Regions from separate parts of the Paenibacillus dendritiformis genome, predicted to be linked through region 1. Evidence: riboswitches for the same ligand, from Rfam matches in the RefSeq annotation. Region 1 holds a riboswitch; each other region holds the start of a gene.
What was found. A riboswitch is a leader RNA that binds a small molecule or an ion and turns the genes downstream of it on or off. The one in region 1 is predicted to bind cyclic di-GMP.
Positions count from the first base shown of each region.

Region 1 (5,794 bases):
TTTGCAATGCTCGATGCTCTCATCATAAATTCTCAAATGATAAGCATGAACCCCTAATTTGTAGTGTAACTCAAGATGCTCCTCCTGCGGCAAGAAGCCGGCATAGTGAAGAATATACTTTCCGCTGTGGTACGTTTCCTTCAATCTGTTGAAATCATTTCGTTCAATTAGATAACGTTGATACATGCTTTTGGCTATGTAAGGCATGATTCCGTGGGAACGCGAGTAATCAAGGATGAGATCATACAATGAAAGCTTGATGCTGTCGTTATCAATGGAGCCGATATCACGATACAATTTCCCTACTAAATACAGGCTGTCTTCATTCGGTGACTCAAGAAACTTGGCGGCGATTTTGAGTATTAGCGAAGGATGTTCAAGTGTTTCTAGTTCGTTCTGTAAAATCGCGTACACAACTTCCGACTTGTGTCCAATTTCGATATATTGTTCAACGATTTCGTTATGGGGAATGTCTAATTCTGCAGCGATGGACAAGATGGATTGAAAATCAGGGCGCTTGACCTCACGGTTTTCAATTCTCGACAGGCTTCCTTTATCTACGCCGACCGCTTCCTGAAGCTTCGACAGACTCATTTCCTTCTTCTGCCGATAGTGCTTGATTAGCTCCCCCAAGCTCTTGGGCTTCGCGGCAACGGAACTCACAGACTCACTCTCCTTTGGCAGCGCAAATCCGCCGCCCGCATTTTACCATCCTGAATGCATATCACAAAAAATCGTTTTGTCAAAATATCCGCACTTCTCTATTTCTTCGATTTTGCGTTCAATCATCGCAAAGGCCGGATCTTGCGTATTTTTATGGGAAATTTCCTCTTCAAGAAGCATATCGAACAATAGGCCAGTGCCGCATCCCATATCGAGAATCCCTTCTTCGCCAAGGAATTTGCGGATGTAGCCGTACACGACCGAGTATCTGGCATATTCCGTGATGCCGGCCAGGCAGTCCCATACTTTGGAGCGGTATTCCTCATCCCATTGTTGTCGAGTGCTCTCAATAGAATCGGGTACATTCGTGCTTTCCATTCCGATTTCTCCCGGTCGCTTAGTAATGAAACGGAACTTTCATGTTACCAGTGAGCAAACAGAGAAATCATGGCTTGACGCAGCCTGATGCGGCATGATGGCAGAGAAATGCAGAACTGAGACTATTCAGGTTGAGTTCTAGATATTATGATAGTGCCGCAGTTATATTTTGTCAAATAATGTCTTGTAGCATAGGGTTATCCGGAATATCGATAATGTGTCTATGGTAAACGAATCAGACGTCCCCCATCGCTTCCAGGCTTTCCGGAATAATCTGACCGCCATCAACAATGATGGTCTGGCCCGTAATATAACCTGCCTCCTTCGAAGCCAAGAAGAGAGCGGCATAAGCGATATCTTCGACGCTACCGAGCCGCTTGAGCGGGATGGACGCCGACATCGACTCCAGATAATGGTCCCCAAGGCCTTCCAAGCCTTCCGTCATAATGTTGCCGGGCATGACGGCGTTAATGGTAATGCTGTAACGCGCGAGCTCGAGCGCCGCACTGCGCATGAATCCCAACTGAGCGGCTTTGCTTGCGCCGTAGTGCGACCATCCCGCATAACCGGTGGCCGGCCCCGTAATAGAAGAGGTAACAATGATTCGGCCGTATTCCGCTTTCTTCAGAAAGGGCAGGCAGGCTTGAAGGGAAAACAGCGTCCCGCGCGCGTTCGTGTTCATCACATGATCCCAATGCTCGCCGGTCATCTCCTCAATCGGCGCATTCGGAAAAATACCGGCATTGGCGCACAGCACGTCGATCCCCCCGAAAGTACCGGCCGTCTCGTTCGCAACCCGCTTCATCGACTCCAAATCTGCGACATCGCCTTCGAAGGCATGAGCAACGCCTCCGTTCTTCCGGATTTGCGCCGCGGTTTCCTCCGCTTTTGCGAGGCTGCGTGCGACGACTGAGACTTTCGCCCCATGTGAGGCGAAGGTTCTCGCAATTCCTTTGCCGATTCCTTTGCTGGCTCCGGTCACGACGACCGTCTTATCCTTCAGTGGCGTCAGCATACAAAACACTCCTATCGTCTATAAAAATAAGCTGCATCGTTTCCATTACATGGATTCAATGTAATCCTACTACAAATCCGGATGCGGAGACAACGCATGATAGATAGAAGTTTTCCAACCTAAGAATGTCATCATCACATATCCGCCACATTTGTGGCTCCAGACTGAATATAAGGATAGTTATATTCGGTTATAATTATGCGAACTCGGGCAGGTCAATCCACATCGAGATATCTCTCCGCCCCCTCCCTAAGTCCTATTTTCCCAAACTTTCCGGGTAGCATAAATATGTAAAAATCCATAGCAGGGATTGTCAAGAGAACGGCGCTATTACTGGAATGGTGCACATCATCATAGGACAGGGAATCACATTGCATCCCGTTATCGCATCCAATGTTGAACTTGATATGTTTCGAATGAGTAATAAAATCGGCCTATGTTCATATTTTCACAAACGGGCCGCATGCCCCATTAAATAAGCGTGAATTTCCTGTATATTAAACGGTGCAAACATGTATCGTTATACAAGATACAGGATAAAAAGTCATAATTAAAAATAAAAGCGTATGCATTTTTTCAGGTATTACTAGGCAAAGCTAGGGAAATCTAGTGACGCAAAGCTAAAGGGGCTAAGGAAGAAATTCTATGCCAGCCAGCTGCCGGCCAATAGCAACCACACTCTATTCGTCGTATGCGTTATTTTGCATGATTCCATCGCAAGTCCTCCCTAGCTGCCTATTAATATAATCTATTGATAGGAAGTGAATTACGGATGAAGATTAGGAGAAAGCAGAGTGCCCGAAGATTGTTCGCCATGACGGTAATGACCATCATGATGTTCGTCTCTTCCCTGGCGCCGGCTTATGCAGGAACGACTGTTCCCGCAGCAAAGGAACCTGATATCAAACAGGGCTCAGCACAGGAAATCCGGAATGTCATGTACTATGGCGATTGGTCGATCTGGGGAGGACAAGGGAACTTTTATCCCAAGGATATACCCGCCGATCAACTAACCCACTTGAACTATGCCTTCCTAGATTTTGATGCCCAAGGCAATCTCGTCTTTACGGACAAGGATGCGGCTGTCGGCGCGCCTGTCGGTCAGGATGGCGTACAATGGGACGCAGCCAATGCAGGCGTCCTCATCGCCCTGCAGCAATTGCGCGCCGAAAACCCGAATCTGAAAATCGGCATCTCTCTTGGCGGATGGTCGAAATCAGGCGACTTCTCCGTTGTGGCGGCCGATGCTGCGAAGCGGGCGAATTTGGTCCAGAATGTCATGAAATTCATTAAGTACACGAACATGGACTTCGTCGATGTGGACTGGGAGTTCCCGGCTGAAGTGCGACAACCTGATCTTGTCGATAATAAAAACGATGAAGGCACGAAATACGCCACCCCGGAGGATAAAAATAATTATATTTTGCTCCTGCAAGACTTCAAAAACGCCTTGAACCAACAAGGAGCCGAGCTTGGCAAAACGTACGAGCTGTCCGTTGCTCTTCCCGCTCCCAAGGCAAAAATTGATATCGGCATTGATGTGCCGAGGTTATTTAACATTGTAGACTTTGCCAATATCATGACTTATGACATGCGGGGCGCATGGGATGAAGTAAGCGGCCATCATACCGGTCTGTATCCGAATCCCAATGATCCGCTCACCGGCAACAATCTGTCCATCGACGAGAGCGTGAATTATTTGATTCAGCAAGGAGCCGAGCCGAATAAGATCGTCATCGGGGCAGCCTACTATACCCGCGGCTGGGATCAAGTGTCGCAAGGACCCGATCCGAATCATCCGGGACTATTCGGTCAAGCCGCATTATCCGCCAAGGATGCGGATCAGACTCCATCCCGCGGCGCGGTTGGCGAATCCCCTCTCGTCCTTGGGGACGGCGGCCGCCGAACTGGGATTTGGTCTTATCGCAATCTCGACAAGTTGAAGGCCACTTACCCGAATCTCACAGAATATTGGGATGATGCTGCCAAAGCTCCTTATCTGTATGATAAGACAAGCGGCGTATTCTACACCTATGACAATGAAAGATCCATTCAAGAGAAGACGAAATATGTGCTTGAGCGCGGCCTCGGCGGGGTCATTGCATGGATGGCTTCCAATGATGCCCCTACTGCGGACCCTGCCAAGCGTGACAAATTAACAAAGGCGACGAAAGAAGGCCTCTTCGGAAGCCTGCCGCTGCCGACACATGCAATCCAATATGCCAAGCTCGGTGTTACGGCAGATGTGAAACCGTATACGGAGCCTTGGGGCAACAATAAAGGGTATGAAGTTACGCTTGTCAACAACGAAGCTTTGACCGAATCGAATCAAGTGCTGAGAGCCGTGGAACGAGGCGCAAAAACGATTAAGCTGCCGAAGCTGTATATCAAGACAGATGGACCGTTGACTTCCGGCGATTATCTGGCTGGCTCCGTAACCTACGAAAATGGTTACACGGTCGTTGACCTGAAATCGGTCTATGATGCAAAAACAATAGAGCCGGGCGCTTCTTATGCGTTCAAACTTAAGGGAGATGCCCAGATGACAAGCATGGAGCTTGTTCAGCGGGTGTCGAATAACAGCCCGGAAATGAACAGACAACTCATTCTGGGCGATGAAGCTCCAAGCAAGAATCAACCGCCTGTATTGCATGGCGTGACCGATCTCACGCTTCGAGTCGGCGACATCTTCGATAAGCTCGCCGGGGTTACCGCTACGGACGCGGAAGACGGAGACGTAACGTCGCGTATTACCGTGACGGGGGAAGTAGACACGAATGTGGCCGGGAAGTACCAACTGACGTATTCCGTCACGGATTCGCAAGGCTTAACGGCCGAAAAAGAACGCATGATTACAGTGACCGAAGCGGTAGCTCCGGAGCATGACTTTGGGGCTGGCCAAGGAATCGAGTGGCCGAAGCAAGTCCATTCTCCGTTCATCGACATGGTTGCATGGGTGACCAAGCCGGGCTATTCCAACAATGGCGCCCCTAACCTTGCCCGAATTTCCGAGGATACCGGCGTGAAATTCTTTAATCTCGGCTTCATTCAGTCCATTTCGAAGGAAATCGTTGACGGTAAAGTGCAATGGGGCTGGGGAGGATACTCCGTACTGAATGAAAAGAATGCAGACAATGCCCAATATCAAGGAATCAAGCAGTCGATCCGGGAGCTGCGCGAGATGGGCGGAGATGTCGCGATCTCCCTTGGCGGTTTGAACGGCGTTACGTTCTGGGAAGTAACTCAAGACACAGATACGTTGTTCAATACGTATATGGAGCTTGTTCAAGGCTATGGACTGACCCGATTAGACCTCGACATTGAGGGCGGCGCCCAGAACAAAGCCCTGAATATCGCGAATGCGAAGGCGATTAAAAAGCTGCAAGACGCAACCGGAGTCGATATCGTATTGACGCTCCCTGTACTGCCAAGCGGTCTGACTTCCGTTCAATTGGATGTATTGGAGGCTTACCTGTCTGCCGGCGTGGATGTCAAAGTCGTGAACATCATGACGATGTGTTATGGCAGCGGAACGCTCCTGCCTGGCGAGAACTACGGTTCCGCTTCGCTGAGAGCCGTTGATTCGACGAAGAATCAAGTGAAGCAATACTACAAGCAGTATGCCAACACGGATCTAACCGATGAAGAGGCTTATGGAATAATTGGAACGACGCCATCAATCGGTTTTGAAGGCGCGGCTCATCCGATCTTTACGACAGAGTGGTCTCAATGGGTGGT
Region 1 covers NZ_AP025344.1:3,066,058-3,071,851, reverse strand. The annotation lists gene L6439_RS13440 (helix-turn-helix domain-containing protein) at 1-663, opposite strand, end outside; gene L6439_RS13435 (hypothetical protein) at 706-1,041, opposite strand; gene fabG (3-oxoacyl-ACP reductase FabG) at 1,277-2,056, opposite strand; cyclic di-GMP riboswitch class I at 2,636-2,720, shown strand; gene L6439_RS13425 (glycosyl hydrolase family 18 protein) at 2,829-5,794, shown strand, end outside.

Region 2 (5,794 bases), 360 kb from region 1:
AACGGGCGAGAAATCGCCGCTGGCTTCTTGGATTGGCCTGTTGTTCTGCGCTGCCGCATTGGTCATGTGGCTGTCGCGCAAAAGAATGAAACATAACGAGTAGAGCTATGCTAGCCGCCGCCTGTGCAAGAGGCGGCGGTTTTCTTGTAATCCTAGCGGCTCGGCGTGAAGAAGTTTTGTGTATAGTAAGCTTGATACGGACCGCCGAAGGAGACTCCGACGCCAAGGCGCTCGAAATCGCCTAAAATGTTTTTGCGGTGCCCGCTTGAATTCATCCAGTTCTCGTGGGCGAAGATGGCGCTTGTTTGTCCGGCGGCAATATTTTCTCCAGCCGCCTTGTAAGTGATGCCGTCTTGCTTCATCCGATCGAATGGAGACTGGCCAGCGGGATTGTCGTGCGAGAAGAAGCTGCGCTTCATCATGTCTGCGCTATGCTTTCGCGCCGTTACCGCAATCTTGTCGTTCCACTCAAGCGGTTTTTTACCTTCGCGAACCCGGACGGCATTGGTCAAATCCAGCACTTCGCGCTCAAAGCTTTCCCGCAATCGTTCGCTTGGCTTGCCGTAAAAGCCTTTGAGCGACAACTCGACGTTCTGATCGATAACCTGGATCGAGGTAACCGTATTTTTTCGGCTCAGATCGTAAAACAGTGTGGCATACGCACCGCCGACCTGATGCATGGTGTATTCTCCGCCGTTGTCCTTGAACTTATAAATCGTATTTCCTTTCTTGACACTCGCAAGCGGGGAGCCGTAAGCGGCTTCTGCTTCTTGCCTCGTCGATCCGAAGCCGATTCCGCTCGCGGACGTCCAGTCCTGGGCGTTCGTATACAGGGCAACCACTTTGCCCTGCTGCACGCCGACCTGGATATAACGTTGGTAATTCTGATTGTATATGTACCATTCGAAATTGTATTCGCTAAGATCTTTGCGCGCGGGTTCTCCGAGAATACCGAGCAACTCCGATTCATTCATCCCGATTGAGATGCCTTGAAGCTTGAATTCCGTGCCGCTCATCGCGCTGGCTCCGGCGGCTACTGGAGCGGTGCGCAGCGCCCCGTCCGCTGCCGGAATGCTGTCCGCTTCCGCAGTGGCGAGTGAAAGGGTCAGGAAGAGTCCGATAGCCATTACAGCGCAGAAGAGTGCGGATACATGCCGTCTCGCTGTTCGTGTATGTTGTCTGATTATGGCTGAGTCAGGGTTGTGTTCGGTCGTATATCGATGTGTACCCATAGCTATCTCCCCATTCTATATCGAATTGGATCTACGCTAGAATGAGATGATAGACGGGGGCGCTCATGGAAATCAAAAAAGCGCCACCCTAAAGGCGGCGCCAAAAAGACGCAACAGCTGTCGCAATTAGGGCAACCCGGCTATCATCGCATGCGTGCATGCCTTAGACCCGTGGCTTTGCGTCCCCTGCTTTCGCTAGGGTTTGCCATTTATCCATTTTTAGCGTATCTATTCTATTTTTATTCTATCATCTTTTAGATGGAACGTACATACAATTTATCCTTTTTTGCTGCTGAAAATAGAAGATTGTCGAAATGAAAGACCGTTTGCTAGATTTTAAAACGGAAAAAAGAGCGGCAGCAGCGCCACCATGGCAATGCCAAGCAGCAGCTGAAGCGGCAATCCGACCCGGATATAGTCCATGAAAGAATATTTGCCGGCCGACATGACCAACGCGTTGGGCGGGGTCGAGAACGGGACGGCGAAGCACATGCTGGCCGCAATCGCGACGGCGAACAGATACGGATGCGGGTTGACGCCCAACTGCATCGCGGCCGTCATCGCGATCGGAGCGACCAGGACAGCGCAGGCGGTATTGCTGATGAACAGCGTGAGAAGCGACGTCGTAAAATAGATGCCTGCGAGCAAGGCGAACGGTCCGATACTCCCGAGGGTCAGCACGAGCTTCTGCGACAGCAAGGCAGCCGCGCCTGTCTTCTCGATCGCGATCGACATCGGAATCATGCCGCCAATGAGGACGATGCTCTCCCAATTAATCGTCTTGTAGGCGGACTCCATACCGCGAAGACACCCCGTGGCAACCATAAGGACGGCCGCGATCATGACGGAGATGACGGCCGGAAATATCTCCAGGATGAGCAGCGCGATCATGAACAGCATGATGCCGGCCGCGAGCGGCGCTTTATGGTTCATCGGCATCTCGGCAGCCGTCTCCAGCGGCTGGCCGACGACGACGACTTCCGACTCTTCCTTTGAGAGCCGGGCGATGCTCTTCCACGTCCCTTGAACGAGCAGGGCGTCCCCGAATCGGATTTTCTCGTCTTTGAGCTGATTCAGCAAGTACTCTCCTTTGCGCTGAATCGCCAATATATTGAGCTGATATTTCTCGCGGAACCCCAACTGCTTCACCTGCTGATTGAGCAGCGGGGAATTCGGCGGCAGCAGCACCTCGGCGATGCCGATCTGATCTGAAGCGTACCGCTCGGTATTCGGCTCGGCGGCTTGATCGATCTCGGCGGTCTGACGGTCAAGCAGTTGAAGCCCGCATGCTTCGGCGAAGTCTTGCACGCGCTCGAATGGACCGTATACATACAAAATATCTCGGTCCTGAATGACGGTCGCCGGGCCGGCTATCTCTTGATTGATCGTCTTGAAGAACGGGTTCTTGTTCGATGTCCGGCGGCGAATCTCGATAATATGAACCTGATAACGGTTCGGAATATCGAGCTCCTGGAGGGAACGGGACACAATCGTCGCTTCCTCCCCGGCTTGCACGCGGTACAGATTCTGAGACAGCTGATACTGGCGGGCAAGCTCATGCAGCGATCGCCCGTTCCGCCGGCCGCGGCCTTCGCCTTCTCCCTTCGGAAGCAACCTGCTCAGAAGGAGCAAAAAACCGGTGCCAAGGAGGAGGCATACGATTCCGATTGGCGTGAAGGAGAAGAAGGACAGTTCATCGAATCCCGCTTGGGCGAGCGTCTCGCTGATGACCAGGTTGGGCGGCGTCCCGATTAAGGTCAGCATGCCGCCCATGCTGCTCGCGAACGCAATCGGCATCAACAGGCGTCCCGGGCTGATGTTGGCGCTGGCAGCCAGACTGACGACGATGGGCAGCATGACGGCGACGGTGCCGGTATTGCTGACGAAGGCGCCGATCAGCGAGGTCGCCAGGATAACGGTCATCAACAGGCGCGTCTCGCTGTGGCCTGCGAGTTGAAGCATCTTGCCGCTGGCCACTTTGGCGAGCCCCGTCTGGAATATCCCGCCTCCGACGATGAACAAGCCGATCATCATGATGACGACGGAATTGGAAAAGCCGGACAACGCTTCGTTCGGCGTCAATATTCCAAGCAGGACAAGCAGGATCAAGGAGCAGATGGCGACCAGATCCGATCGGATCTTTCCCGTCATGAAGAGAATTGCGGCCATGGCCAAGATGATAAGCGTGATGATGATGTCTGAATTCATGGGTACGGAATATAACCCCTTTCTGTCAAATCGATGGTAGCAAGGAAATCTTGTAATTGACATACTCTATAATACTTTCAAATCTCAGCATAAGGAATGAATTTTATGGAAAAATGTCATTTACAGCGGAATGAAATAATGATACTATAAAGTATAAAAAGGAAAAATGTATAAAATTGAACAAATAATGTCGCAAAATGCCGAATCATTCACTCGATTGTCAGGAGGCAGATCGCAAGTTACGACGTTTTCAAGGCAAGCAAGCTTGAAAAGGATGGCTGGGCACTTCCCTGCTGGGAAGTGTCTTTTTATGGCTCATATGAAAAGTGATGATTCGACGGCATTTTTACTTTTTTTAACTATAATTGGAATTGTCAAGTCATGTTGCTTGAGGGAGGGCAATAGTAGGCGATGGAAGACGTGAATAAGGGCGGTTCCTGCAGAATGGCGGGACGGGAAGCGATCCTTCATCGAAATGAGCTGTCGGCTCCTGGTGGAGAATGGATGGTGAGCAGGCTGGAGCCGGAAGCGGAAGAGACGGATTTACAAGATCTGATGTGCAAAATCGAACAGATCCGAACGCGAATGGTCCGTCTGGCGATGGAAAATAATGATCTGCTGAATGAAAGAACAATCCGGGAAAGCCAGCGGCTTGACAAATACATTGTGCTCGTCCAGAAGGCGAGATACCGGCACGGCAGCATGCAGCCGCAGGTCGGCGCGCTGCTTCACCAGTAAGCAGGTCGAAGACAGAGTTCTCCTTAGAAGAGCCGAGCCGTAATCCGGGACAAGCCAATGAATAAGAACGGAGATTTAGGATGCAGGCAAGGCTGGATCAGGGGCTGGATACGAAATATTCGCTCATGGTACGATGGGAAGAGAAAGAAGGGATCGATACGATGGAGCGAATGCTTGTCATTAGCGATATTCATGGAGAACTGGTGAAGTTCGAGCGGCTGCTGGAGATGGCCTGTTATGACGCGAATCGCGATCAGCTTTTGCTGCTGGGCGATTATATTGATCGTGGCCCGCATTCAAGAGAAGTGATCGCCAAGGTGCGGGAACTGCAGCAAGTGGGGGCCATCGTCTTGATGGGCAATCATGAGAAAATGATGCTTGACGCGTACCGCAATAAGGAAAAGGCGGTCGAGCGCTGGTTCCGCAACGGGGCAAAGCAGACGCTGCTGAGCTACGGCTATGCGGAGGATGAAGCAACAGGGCGGCCGGCGGCCATTCGCTGGACCGGTGAATTGCTGGATGTCATCTCATTCGTGGACAAGCTGCCCTACTATTATGAGACGGATGAGTATATATTCGTCCATGCCGGAGTGGAGCCGGGGATGCCGTTGGCGGCTTGCGATCCGCATAAGCTGCTCTGGATACGCGGGGAATTTCATAAGGGCTACAGCGGCCCGAAGACGGTCATATTCGGTCATTCCCCCGCGAAGCTGCTGCATGGTTCGGACGAGGTTTATTTTGGAGCCAATTCGATTATCGGCATTGACGGCGGCTGCGTATACGGAGGTCGGCTCAACTGCCTGGAGCTGCCATCCCGGCATATTTATTATGTCGAGTAAGGAAAGGAGGAGATAAGGCAGCGAGCGCGTTCATCGCGGCAAGCTGCCGCAAATCAAGGGCAATTTCTTAACGCTGAGAGAGTAGACTGAACAGAGGAGGGATGATTGATGACGGACTGGATACATGCGGGAACATGGGAAGAGCTTCAGGAACAGGGAGCCAAAGTCATTAAGGGCGGCATTGCGGTGTTCGTGCATGCCGATGAAGTGTATGCCGTGGACAACCGCTGCCCGCACATGGGATTTCCGCTTCATATGGGCAGTCTCTGCGAAGGCATTCTGACCTGCCACTGGCATCATGCCCGGTTCGACGTATGCAGCGGCGGCACGCTTGATCCTTGGGCTGACGATGTGCCTGTGCACCGGGTCAAGGTCGAGCAGGGAAGCGTATGGGTTGATCCGAGGCCCCAGGCCGCGAGCAGCGTGGAGAAGCAGCTTAGGCGCCTGCGGGAGGGGATGGAGCAGAACCTGTCCCTCGTGATTGCGAAGAGCGTCGTCGCGCTTGTCGAGTCGGGCGTGCCTGCGGCGGACATCGCCAGGGTGGGCGTCGAATTCGGGACGACATACCGTTCTGCCGGCTGGAGCTCGGGGCTGACCATCTTGGCGGCGATGGTGAACGTGCTGCCGAAGCTGGACAAATACGGGCGCATTCTTGCCCTGTATCACGGCCTTGCCCGGGTGGCGCGGGACTGCGCCGGACAGCCGGCGCGCTTCCTGCAGCAGCCGCTGCCGGAGACGGAGCAGCAGGCGACAGAGCATCTGTCAGCCTGGTACAGG
Region 2 covers NZ_AP025344.1:3,422,562-3,428,355, reverse strand. The annotation lists gene L6439_RS15065 (SdrD B-like domain-containing protein) at 1-103, shown strand, start outside; gene L6439_RS15060 (CAP domain-containing protein) at 153-1,232, opposite strand; cyclic di-GMP riboswitch class I at 1,360-1,449, opposite strand; gene L6439_RS15055 (SLC13 family permease) at 1,569-3,440, opposite strand; gene L6439_RS15050 (aspartyl-phosphate phosphatase Spo0E family protein) at 3,852-4,178, shown strand; gene L6439_RS15045 (metallophosphoesterase family protein) at 4,340-5,017, shown strand; gene L6439_RS15040 (Rieske (2Fe-2S) protein) at 5,126-5,794, shown strand, end outside.
Region 2: another riboswitch for cyclic di-GMP. It lies ahead of L6439_RS15060 (CAP domain-containing protein); the one in region 1 lies ahead of L6439_RS13425 (glycosyl hydrolase family 18 protein).

Region 3 (5,794 bases), 3.1 Mb from region 1:
GCGAGCAGATGGCTTGTATCTCTGTTTAAGCTGCCCACGACACATATATGGTTCATTTTCTAACACTCCCTCCTACCTGGAGAAGATCCCTGGCGGGATCCTCTCAATCCCTTGTCCTCTTAGGCGAACATGATGAACGACAAGATGAGGCAAGAGACGACCCCGACCAGAACCGGCACGGATGTCCGTTTCACAATTTGTATCGGGTTGACCTTAATAATTGAAGCGACGACGATAATGACGGCCGCTACCGGCGAGATGGAGCGGACCAAGTTGGCAATGAGCTGCATCGGCAGCGAGATCATGACACCGCTGATCCCCAGCTTCTCCGAAATGTCCGGAATGATGTTGATCACGGAATAGAAAACGGCCAAGCCGCTGCCGCTGATGAACGTAATCAAGCCTTCGACACCTGCGAAGGTGAGCATCAGGATGACGCCGGCGCTCTCGATATGTCTAACCGATTCGATTAACATATCAATAATGCCCATCGATTTTAAGCCTTCGACCAACATACCTGCAGCGACGATCAGGGAGACGACCTGAGCCAACCCCGTTCCCATGCCGGTAAAGAAAATCGAGAGCTGTTTCGACGTCTCTTTGAAGGAACCTTTGCGAATAATCTCAATGAGCAGAGCCAACGCCATACAAATGAACGTAATTTCCACCAGCCCAAGCTTTACGCTCGTGATCAGCAATCCAAATACGAGCACGAGAACCAGCGGCAAAATTGGCAGCAAGCCGTAGTAGGCGGGCGGCAAATCCTTTTTCACGGACAGCTTTTCATCATTGATGTCCTGATGCAGGGCGCCTTGCTGACGCTTATCCATATATTTCTGCCAGAAATAATGAGCGACAGCCATAATCAGCAGCACCGGAATCGAAATCTTGGCATGATAGGTAAATACATAGTCAATAATGTCGATTCCCAGATTTTCAGCCGCGACGACGTTGTCCGCTCCCAGAGGCGTTGGAATAATCGTCGCCGTTGTTGCAATGATAGCTCCAGCCGTGAGCGAAGACATTCCCGTGTTCTTCAAGACCGGATAGAGGGTGGCCATGAGAAGAACCGCCAGGCTGGACGCGCTTGGCACGACCAGAGACAGCAGGTTGCCAAGCAGGAACACAATCGGCACAAGGATATACTGCGATTTGATGCGGCCCAATGGTTTTGTCAACAAATGCACGGCGACATCACTGGCTCCGATGTGCGTCATGTAGCTTGAAAAACCGAACAACACCATAATCGTTAACCCGACGCCGCCCAATTGTCTTACGAAAACTAACCCAATCTGTTTGAACGGATCAAGCAGGGCAAGCCCGGTTGAATCTTCAGGTGACAGAACTTGATGTCCGAGCAGCGCGGCAGCGATCATAAGCACGATACCTGCGGCCAGGAGCACAAATTTAGCGTCATAGTTCTTGGCGATCAAATACCCGGTTGCAACAAGAAGAACGATGCTGATGATGATCTCCAACACGTTGAACACGCTCCCTTATATAATAAGAAGGTTTATACGGTTTTGCCAAGGACTTCAATCGCCCACTCGCGGAAAGCGGGAACATCAATGTCCAGACATACGGTGGCGTTGCTTGGCTTGCCAAGACGGTTCGTAATATCGGTGACCGTCGTGCCGGCCGTATAAGTTCCTGCCAGCTCGATGTCGACGAAGCAGTCCTGCGTCTTGAACAATCCTGGGTTGACCAGATAGGCGATGGCGCACAGGTCATGCATTTTCAAGCCGCGGCTCTTCAGGCTGCCGCCCCGGTAATGCTGGAACAAGGAGTAGAGCATGAAGCCCGTCTTGTTCATTTCCTTTATCTTCTCCACAATCTCGGTCGTCAATGTAGCCTGGCTGGTCACGTCAAGTCCGACCATCACCAGCGGCAGACCGGCGTTGAATACGATGCTGGCGGCTTCCGGATCGGCATAGATGTTGTATTCGGCATTCGGCGTATGGTTGCCGCGGGAAGCGGAACCGCCCATCAGCACGATGCGCTCAATCTTCTCCTTGCATTCCGGGAACAGCGTCAGCAGCAGGGCCACGTTCGTAAGCGGTCCGATCGGAACGATTGTAATCGGTTCCGGGCTGTTCATAATGGTGTCGCGCATCTGCAGCACGGCATGATCGAGCGGAGTCTGCTTCGGTTCGTCGAAATCATAGCCGTCCATGCCGGATTCTCCGTGAATATGACTGGAGTCTTCGGCCGGGCGTACGAGAGGCTTGGCGGCGCCCCGGGCGACAGGCACTTCTTTGCCGAAGAACTCAAGCAGCTTCAAGGCGTTATTGGTCGTCTTGTCGAGGCCGACATTGCCCGCAACCGTCGTAATCAGCCGGACATCGATACGCTCATGGAACAGGGCGGCCGCAATGGCGACGGCATCATCAATTCCAGGGTCCGTATCCAGAATGACAGGAATTTTTTTCACAGTTTCCATGTTCAAGCACTCCTTTTGAATGTGGTGGGTTGAAAGCGGCATATGAAAACAAATCAACTGTATGTGTAACCGGTTACACACCCGACAAAGAATTTCTTCATCCCAAGCTGTCGGATGGGTATGAAGAAAAATCAGACCGGAGAGAACGCACGCTGTTTTTCTAAAGAATAGCATTCCCTGAATATGAAGTTCTATGAAAGCGGCGCGATTATCGCGTCGTCCCTCGCCGGATCAGTTCTACGGGAAGCTTGTAATGCATCGTGTCCAGCGGCTTTCTTTCGATCATTTTAATCAGCATTCGGGCTGCCAGCAGCCCCATTTCATAGATGGATTGCGCGACTGTCGTCAATTCCGGGTAGACCATCTCGCCCAGCGAGATGCCGTCGAAGCCGACAATCTGCATCCGGTCGGGAACGGGAATATCCCGTTTCTGAACGGCCCGCAGCGCTCCCATCGCCATAATATCGTTGCCGGCGAAGATACCGTCGACATCGGGGTGACGATCCAGCAAGCGATTGGCCGCTTCCGTCGCCTGATTCAGGCTGAAGTTGCCTTCGATGATGAGATCCGGGGAGAACCATGCGGCCTCCTTCACCACGTCCAAATATCCCTGGCATCGTTCATCCGCAATCGATAGCTGCTGCGGTCCCCGAAGATGGGCGATTTTGCTGCAGCCGCGATCAAGGAGATATTGCACGCCTTGCCGCGCTCCCTCCCGGTTGTCGGAGGCGACCGTCGGTATGGTATCCGAAATCGTCCGGTCCAACGTGACCACCGGAACATCCAGCAGCCGGACTTCTTCCGCCGACAGTGTATTCGATGCAAGGATGAAGCCGTCGATGTATTTCTGCTTCAATGCGTGAATATACTGCTTCTCATTGGCAGGGGTGTCGTCGGAGTTGCATAAAATGGTTGCGTATCCGTACAATTGGGTTACCTTCTCCACGGCACGGGCCAGTTCATTGAAGAACGGGTTCGTGATGTCGGGGACGAGAAGCGCCAGCATTTTCGCCGATTTTTTGGTCAAGCTTCTGGCGACGTCATTCGGAATATAGTTCAGTTCCCGAATGGCCTCCATCACTTTCTTCTCGGTGTCCTCATGGACATACCCTTTTTGGTTCAGGACCCGGGAGACGGTTGCGACCGATACGCCCGCCAATTTCGACACATCTTTGATCGTGGCCATGACGGAGTATCCTTCCTTTCTATGTGTAACCGGTTACACATCCGTTACATCACTTATCATATGTCCTGCTCATCCATTTGTCAACGATCCAAGATCTGCAAATTCCTCTTGTTTTGTCGTCTCTTCTTTTCGGAGTACCACCAACGCCCTTATAGTATGACCCGATTCGGAAGGAAGCGATGGAAAATGAGCTGCAATTTAATTCCTTTTCATTCCTCGCCTATCCATTTCTATGCGAACGAGTCGAACTGTGAAATATTAGGTCGAAGTACCTATAATTATGAAAATAAGAGGCGATTATTTTTCAAAGAAATGAATATTTTATCCCATTTGCAGTTTGAAGAAAATCCCCCAACCAGGGGATTTTTCGGGGGTTCAGGCGCTGTTGGAAGCGGAACGAAAAATTTTCAAAAAAGTGATTGACAAAAAGGAGGCTGTCCCATATATTGAGCATTGAATAGTGCTTTAGCTGGGTATGATTGGATACCGTAACTACATAGGGCACACTAATCGAAAGATTAGGCCGCAAAGCTTAGGAATCTAAAGGCCACCAGGCCCATGATCGTCCGGCTGCATTTAACAATCGTTAAATTGCAGCCGGATTTTTTTATTTTTCATAGGGCGGTTCTCCGCGGTATTTTTGGCCCGCAGAACGATATAAATAAGACGTGAGGAGGCAATTTTATTCTGCAAAGGAGGACTCAGATGAAAAAATGAGGAGGAAACTATGAAACGCCGATTCAGACTAGTAGTTACATGGTTGTGTATGTTGAGTGTCGCATTTGGGACGATTCCGGGCACGCTCGGCGCCCAGGCGGCGAGTTCCGGGGAGCTTGAGTGGCCGAATCCGGGAGCGGTGAAGCTCACGAAGGAAGCGAACCCGGTCGAAGGCAAGCTGGATGAATGGGATATTACACTGACAGTCGAAGGCAAGAACCTGAAATCGGGCTCCTCCGATGTCGTGCTCGTAATCGACAAGTCGGGAAGCATGACCCAAAAACCGAACCAGAACCGATTGCCGAAGGCCAAGGATGCAGCGAAGAAATTCGTTGACAATCTCTTGATTGAAGACTCGGACACGAGAATTGCAGTAGTGACCTTCAATAAGACTTCTGATCAGGTATCTGACTTCAAAGGCCTTGACCAGAAGACGGAATTGAAACGTGCCATTGATAATATACAGGCGACCGGGGGAACGAATATTCAGGCCGGACTGCACGAAGCTCAGGAGCTTTTAAAGACAAGCCAGGCCAACAACAAAGTGATCGTTCTGCTGAGTGACGGGGAGCCGACGTATAGTTACAAGGCGTCTACTGCAGTAAAAGGTTCATGGGGAAATAATAGCCATCAGTTTATTCTTTCTGATTTTAACGACAAAAACATTATTGGGTCGGGCTCCAGTTACAGCCTGGGCTCTAACTGGTATGGTTTGGGTAAGGAAACTTGTTTTTTGTGGAGTTGCAGCTATGAGTTTGAAATTAAAGACAATGGCATCGGCACGATTTCCGAAGCCAAGCTGGCCCATGATGCAGGAATTCATATTTATTCTATTGGGTTGGATGTTGGCAGCAATAGCAATGCCACCAATACGCTGAAAGATGTTGCCAACAAAGGCTATTATTCGGGCACCAGCGACAGTCTGGAGCGAATCTTCTCCGAACTGGCCAGCAAAATTGCCTTTGCCGCAGAGAATGCGGTAGTCACTGACCCGATGGGGGACATGTTCGATCTGAAGTTGAAGGGAAGCTCCTTCGGCCCGGACGACTACAAGGCCTCTCAAGGGGAGGTAACCTGGAACCCGCAAACCGAAACGTTTACCTGGAACATTGGCAATGTTACGGAAGGCAATCCGGCGACGCTTACTTACCGGGTCAAAATGGATCACTCCAAAAACCCGGATCCAAAACAATTGTACCCGACCAATAAGACAACGACGATGAATTACACCGATGCCAAAGGTGATCGTACATCGAAGGATTTCGAAGTGCCGAGAGTGGGCTTGGGCAAAGGTTCGATTCTCGTCAAGGCGTATAAAGTCAATGCCAACGGCAAGCCGGTCAATTCCGACGGCCAAGAAGTCGAACGCCCGGATTTGGCCCAAGAGCTGTACAGCCGCTACCACGAGGAGGATGGAAGCGACGCGCTTGAGGTTGGCAAATCCTATACCG
Region 3 covers NZ_AP025344.1:6,153,100-6,158,893, reverse strand. The annotation lists gene rbsK (ribokinase) at 1-56, opposite strand, end outside; gene dcuC (C4-dicarboxylate transporter DcuC) at 120-1,481, opposite strand; gene rihC (ribonucleoside hydrolase RihC) at 1,514-2,440, opposite strand; gene L6439_RS27300 (LacI family DNA-binding transcriptional regulator) at 2,649-3,626, opposite strand; cyclic di-GMP riboswitch class I at 4,117-4,204, shown strand; gene L6439_RS27295 (MucBP domain-containing protein) at 4,354-5,794, shown strand, end outside.
Region 3: another riboswitch for cyclic di-GMP. It lies ahead of L6439_RS27295 (MucBP domain-containing protein); the one in region 1 lies ahead of L6439_RS13425 (glycosyl hydrolase family 18 protein).

Region 4 (5,794 bases), 2.0 Mb from region 1:
TCGAGTTCCCGATCGGCGTGCCGATCGGAATCGGGCCCTCCCGCTCTTCCTTCAGCTCATAGCAAGTCGAGAAGGTCGTATTTTCCGTCGGACCGTAGATGTTCGACAGCCGAATCGGCGCGCACTCCTGCGCAGCCCGGTAGAAATGCTTCGGGGACATCAGCTCGCCGCCGACGAACAACTGGCGCACCGGCTTGAAGATGGCCGGATTGCGGTCAACGAGCTGGAGGAACAACGCCGTCGTCAGGAACATCGTCGTGACGCCGAAGCGGCGCAGCGCTTCATCCAATTGACGGCTGTCCAATATCGTCGTCTTATCGACCAGCACGAGGCCGATGCCATTCAAGAGGGAGCCCCAGATTTCAAAAGTGGACGCATCAAAGACGAGCGACCCGGTCTGCAACATCCGATCTCCGGGCTGGAAGCTCACGTAATTCGTGTTTTTGACGAGACGGACCACGTTGCGATGAGTCACCATGACCCCCTTCGGTCTGCCGGTCGATCCCGACGTGTAGATAATGTAAATCAGGTCCTCCGCGCTCCCGGCCGGCTCCGGGTTATGGCCCGGCTGATCGGCCCAAGCCGTCGCCTCCAACGGCACCTGCACCGCATCCGCCGGCAAGCGTCCGGACAGTCCGGCGCTCGTCAGCACGAGCCGGGCCCCGCTGTCTTCCAGCAAATATTGAATCCGATCCTGCGGATGATCCGGATCGATAGGGACGTACGCGCCCCCGGCCTTAATGATCGCGAGAATTCCGATGACCATCTCCGCCGTCCGCTCGGCGAGTATGCCGACGGCTTGCTCGCGCGCGACCCCTTGCGCACGCAAATAATGAGCAAGCCGGTTCGCCGTTTCGTTCAATTCCTTGTATGTAAATTGGCGGCCTTCTTCGATGATGGCCGGTTCGTCAGGAGTGCGGGCCGCCTGCTCCTCGAACAGGGACGGCACCGTCCGGTCCTTCGGATAAGGATACTGTGTCCGGTTATGCCTCTCGATGTAGCGCCGGATTTCCTCCTTCGTCAGAAGATCCCACTCTCCGATCGGCTTGTCCGGGGCTTGCGCCGCCTCCCTCAGCATCTGGTTCAACTGTTGGCCCATCCGTGTGGCGGCATCCAGGCTGAAGCGCTCCGGCCGATAATAAATCGTAAATAAAAACGGGCCAAGAAATGCCGCTTCCCGCCCCAAAATCCGGGCATGCAGGTCCCCGTCCGAAATCTCGGCTCTCGTCTTGCCCGGCACCTCGGCATCCTGGCACCAGCAGCATGTGGTAATGTCGCCGCTTGCGCCCGAATCCTCCCCGCCGGTCTGCAGTTGGCCGCACAGCGCCTCCGCCGCGCTCCACAGCGTCTCCTCCGGACGAACCGCCACCAGCACGCCGTCCCGGCTCCGGCTGGCCATCGCAAGAAGAACGACTTCCTCTGCGTTATGGTACCGCGCAACCAGACCGCTCCATGCCACGCCCACTGCAGCCTCCAATGTGACCGAACGGGTGCGTGTCAGCTGTTCCAGACCATCCACGATGGCGGAAGGAATCTCGAATGTATGGGCGTCATAGCCCGTAAGCTGTTCGGTTGTAAATGGAATGGCAGACAAATTGATTCAGCTCCTTCTCATTGACGAACAATAGGGTTGGAACCTATCCAATAATTGTTCCAATGTCCAATGCTCTATGGGCGCAATCTTGGAATCGACACCGCATGCCGTCACACAATACCCGGCATCCAGACCCTCCATTCGGGTAAAGACATATCCCCGCGCATGCCAGACGGACGGAAGCCGCCACGGGTGAACTCCGTCCGGCAGGATCTCCAGTTCATCCAGCGGACCGTATCGTCCGGTTCCGCGGGCTTTGAGATAGCTCTGCTTGGCCGTCCACAGCCAATGGAGAAAGCGGGCGCGCGCATCCGCGTCCAGGCCGGAAGCGATCCGGTATTCCCGGGACGTGCATAACAAACGCGCCTCCTCTGGCTTCATAGGCCTGATCCGCTCGATATCGATGCCGACCTCGCAGCGATCGATCGCCGTCACGATCCAGCAACCCGAACGCGATATATTGAAAAATAGGGAACTGCCTGGGGCCATATACGGCTTGCCGAACCGGTTCCGGATGAATGCGATCTCGTCATTCCTCCTCCCGGTCAGACGGCAAATCTGACAGCGGGCGAGAACTTCGGCGATAACCATGAGATGACGATCCGCACGCCGGCTCAGTCTCGCGTAACGCTCCTGCCGTTCGGCAGACAGGAAGGGAACAAGACGTTGAACCAGGCGATCGTCGGTATGGTGGTCCCAGCGGAGAGCAGCAATCTTCATAGGCTTCAACATCCTCTATAGAAAGAAAAAAGGCTACTTCCAGCAATAGCCTCATCACCATAAAGAACGTGAATGGTCCCCTATTCAACATGGCAACCCGGCCGCCATAGCTCCATGAAGGAGAGTTAGGCCCGAGGCTTTGCGTCCTTGCCTTTCGACAAGTTTGCCTTTATCAAGTTTTGTTGTATGTAAACGGTACGGTTGCTTCTCTCTCCGCGGCAGTAGCTCTCTCTGTATAGCGTCATGCTTCAATACCCATACTACGAATAAAAATATAGATACGAGCGTGAGCCGATAATGCGAAAACTGTTGATTACGAACCGTCATGGATGGAATATTTATTCCTTGAACCGCTTGACGTCCACCATCCAAGATCCGAAGCAGCGGAGCAAGGTGGAGGCCGTCCGTCTTGTCATGTCCGGACACACTGCCAAGGATGTCGCGAAGCAGTTGGGCATTCACCGCCAGACGGTATCGAACTATGTAAAAATTTTCAACGACGGCGGCATCGAACAACTGCTATCCAATGTTGCATCTCCCGGGAAGCCAAGAATACTCACCCCTCAGCAGGAAGAAGAACTGATCGGCATCATCAGCAGCCGCATGCCTTCTCCCGGCTCATCGACAGGCTGGTCGATGCGCGATATCCAGGATCTGCTCGAGAAGCATTTCCAGGTGCAAATGACGCGGACGGGCGTTCGGGATATGCTTCGCAGATTAGGTCTTAAGTACACCTCTCGCGGTTATGTGCTCCATCGTACCGAATAGCTCCTTCTCAGGCTCTATTCAGAATATCGGCAAATATATGTCGATTGATTAACGCCACCCCTTAATAATACGGAGCAAAATTCGACATTGCAACTCAGTATATGTCACTTTTTGATGAAAAAGAGAATAAAACGTAATAGGTAAATAGAATTATATACCTGTTGAGGATCATGATAAATAAGTCTCATTCGAAAGAAAAAGCAGAGATAAGAGAGAGAAATCATTCTGCGGAGACCGCGTGGCTGCGGGGTGTTTTAGGGTTACGTTCTGGCCTTACGGTATCGTTCTGGGGGATTGCATAACAGTGGGGTTAAGGGGCTTCTGTATGTAAACATATGTAATTAAAATTTTTATGAATGTTCCCCCTGACTTTCGTTGTAATAACCCAAGGAATGAATTCTTTCTTTGCTGTCTATGTGTGGGGGGGAAACCCAACAGCCGGGCCTTTGTAAGCTGAAGATATTAAGGCGCTTGATTTAAAAATACAGAATGATCGATGGATCCTCTTCCGGCTGCTTGACTCTCGTTGCTACCTGTTCTCCATATTTCTCATTAATCCAGTTTGGGAAATCCTTATTTCCGATACAAATTACGTAATAAGTATTGATTACTTTGCCATCTACTATTTCTTCGCGATACTCTTTTATAGGGTGATCCTCACTACATTCATGCACCATCTGTCGAACTCATTCTGTAATTTTTTGATCTGAAGAGCAACGTCATCTCTGCAATCCAAATATAGTGTCCCCGGGGTTCGCTCACTTCCGAAACGTACCTCAACGATCATATTTTTCCTCCTTATCAAATATTGGCTTATGGCCAGAAACCATATCTGGATATATTTTACATACTAACTCTGCTGGCTGCAAGTTAGTAATAAGGCTGCATAGATTTCAAGTTGTTGAGAAAGTCCGAGGGATTTTGTGGCACTTTATTTTTTGTGTGGTGGATCTCGTCTCTCAGTAGAAAAAAATCGGTTTAATACGCTATGGGTGCCAAGTTTTGAATAGGGAAATGGACAATCTCCACCCCTTCGTGAAAATCAGGGGTTTTCCAACGGCCTGAACACTGCACCATTTCCCTAGACACGCCTATTCGGTAAGCGAAATCTGCAAAACTGTACGATTTCTCCAGACACGCCTCTAAGCGAAATCCTGCGAAAATACAGCAATTCGATAGGGGCGACTTTACCAAAAAGGGAATCCTGCAACACGGCAGGAATTTCACCCGTATCGCTTCGACTTGAAGGAAAAGGGCCTAAAATGATGTAGATTGCAGCAATTCCCTCCACACGTTCAAGCCCTAGGAGGCAACGATGCCTCCAGGATTCGACGCGGTATCTTGGATCCCGTAAAATCAGGCCGTTGAGAAGCCTATAGAAATTTTCTCCACTTCTCAATAAGCTCTTTTAACATATCCCCTTTTATCAAGCGGGCCGGGCATCCTATGTCATTCTTCATAAAATCTGCAACTTTTCAAAGACAGATTCAATCAAGCGTGCGTATTTACTTTCACAAAGAAAAAGGAAAGCATCGCCAATGGCGCGCTTCCCCGCTCTCAATACTCATCGCTGCACTAGTTATTGTTCATTCTCCGATCGAACGTCTCCAGCATGTCCTTCGCAATCCGGTGTACCAGCTTCACATCTTCGGCTTCCCGGCCCTTCAACAGCTTGACGTGCAGTTCAAGAGTGCCGGCGATGCCCAGACGCTCCGCATCTACGCTTGCCATGTCGAACGAGAAAAACTGTTCGATGCTGACATCCAGAGCACGAATGATTCGTTCCAGTGAATCCAGCGAAATATTTAAGCTGCCGCGTTCAGCGCCGCCGATATACGAAGCCTTCATTCCGCATTGCTCTCCCAGCTCTGCTTGAGTATAGCCCCTCTGTTTGCGAAGCTCGCGAATCCGTGCGCCTAAAAATATTTTCAAGTCCGACATGCCCGTCACCTCACAGTTAAGCTTATAAAAAACTTCCGGGAAGCAAAATACCCATATACATGCTTTTATTGTTTTTAAAACTTATAAATGTTATTATGTTCTATATGAAGTTATTTATGTTTTTTGCGAGGTGATGATGTGAATGTCAAAATCCACAACGTTCAAGACGTCGTACTATGCAACGAATGGAACGAGCATCTCTGGTATCAGTATAAAGGGCTGTACATGCTCAACAAGGAACATATCGTCGCGCTGCAGCGCGAAGAGAGTCTGTACGGATTTGTTATCGTGGACAGTTCCCCTTACAGTTATTTGCAGCCGCTGACCCACGAACGTTCACGGATGCTTCAGCAAGATTACCCCGCCGTCTTTGCCGCCCTCCAGCCATCCGTGATGAATCCAGCCGTACTGCTTCGCCTGATCGCCTTTACGTATAATGAAGTCAAGACCAAAAGCAAGTATAGCATCTGCATCTCCTTCGCCTCCGACGCACATCCGCTGGACGCGTATGCCTTCTTCCTGCAGACAGGGGCCGATTATGTGCATTTCTTGACAGACCGGAAAGACCGCAATTCATAATTGCGGTCTTGCTGTCCTGCTATCGGTACGGGAGCACGGCCGGATTGCTGCTCAGCGGCTTGGTTGAAGCTGACTGACGCCGGCCCATCGGTCCAGTCAGCCAGATGCCGAACGGCAGCCGATCCAGCAGCATCGTAATTCCAATCGACAGCGCGGCGACGGCGGCCCACGTCATCAAGGTCAATGCGGCAT
Region 4 covers NZ_AP025344.1:1,097,581-1,103,374, reverse strand. The annotation lists gene L6439_RS04765 (non-ribosomal peptide synthetase) at 1-1,594, opposite strand, end outside; gene L6439_RS04760 (4'-phosphopantetheinyl transferase family protein) at 1,601-2,314, opposite strand; cyclic di-GMP riboswitch class I at 2,403-2,492, opposite strand; gene L6439_RS04755 (helix-turn-helix domain-containing protein) at 2,612-3,082, shown strand; gene L6439_RS04750 (helix-turn-helix domain-containing protein) at 4,658-5,023, opposite strand; gene L6439_RS04745 (arylsulfatase regulator) at 5,162-5,602, shown strand; gene L6439_RS04740 (acyltransferase) at 5,622-5,794, opposite strand, start outside.
Region 4: another riboswitch for cyclic di-GMP. It lies ahead of L6439_RS04760 (4'-phosphopantetheinyl transferase family protein); the one in region 1 lies ahead of L6439_RS13425 (glycosyl hydrolase family 18 protein).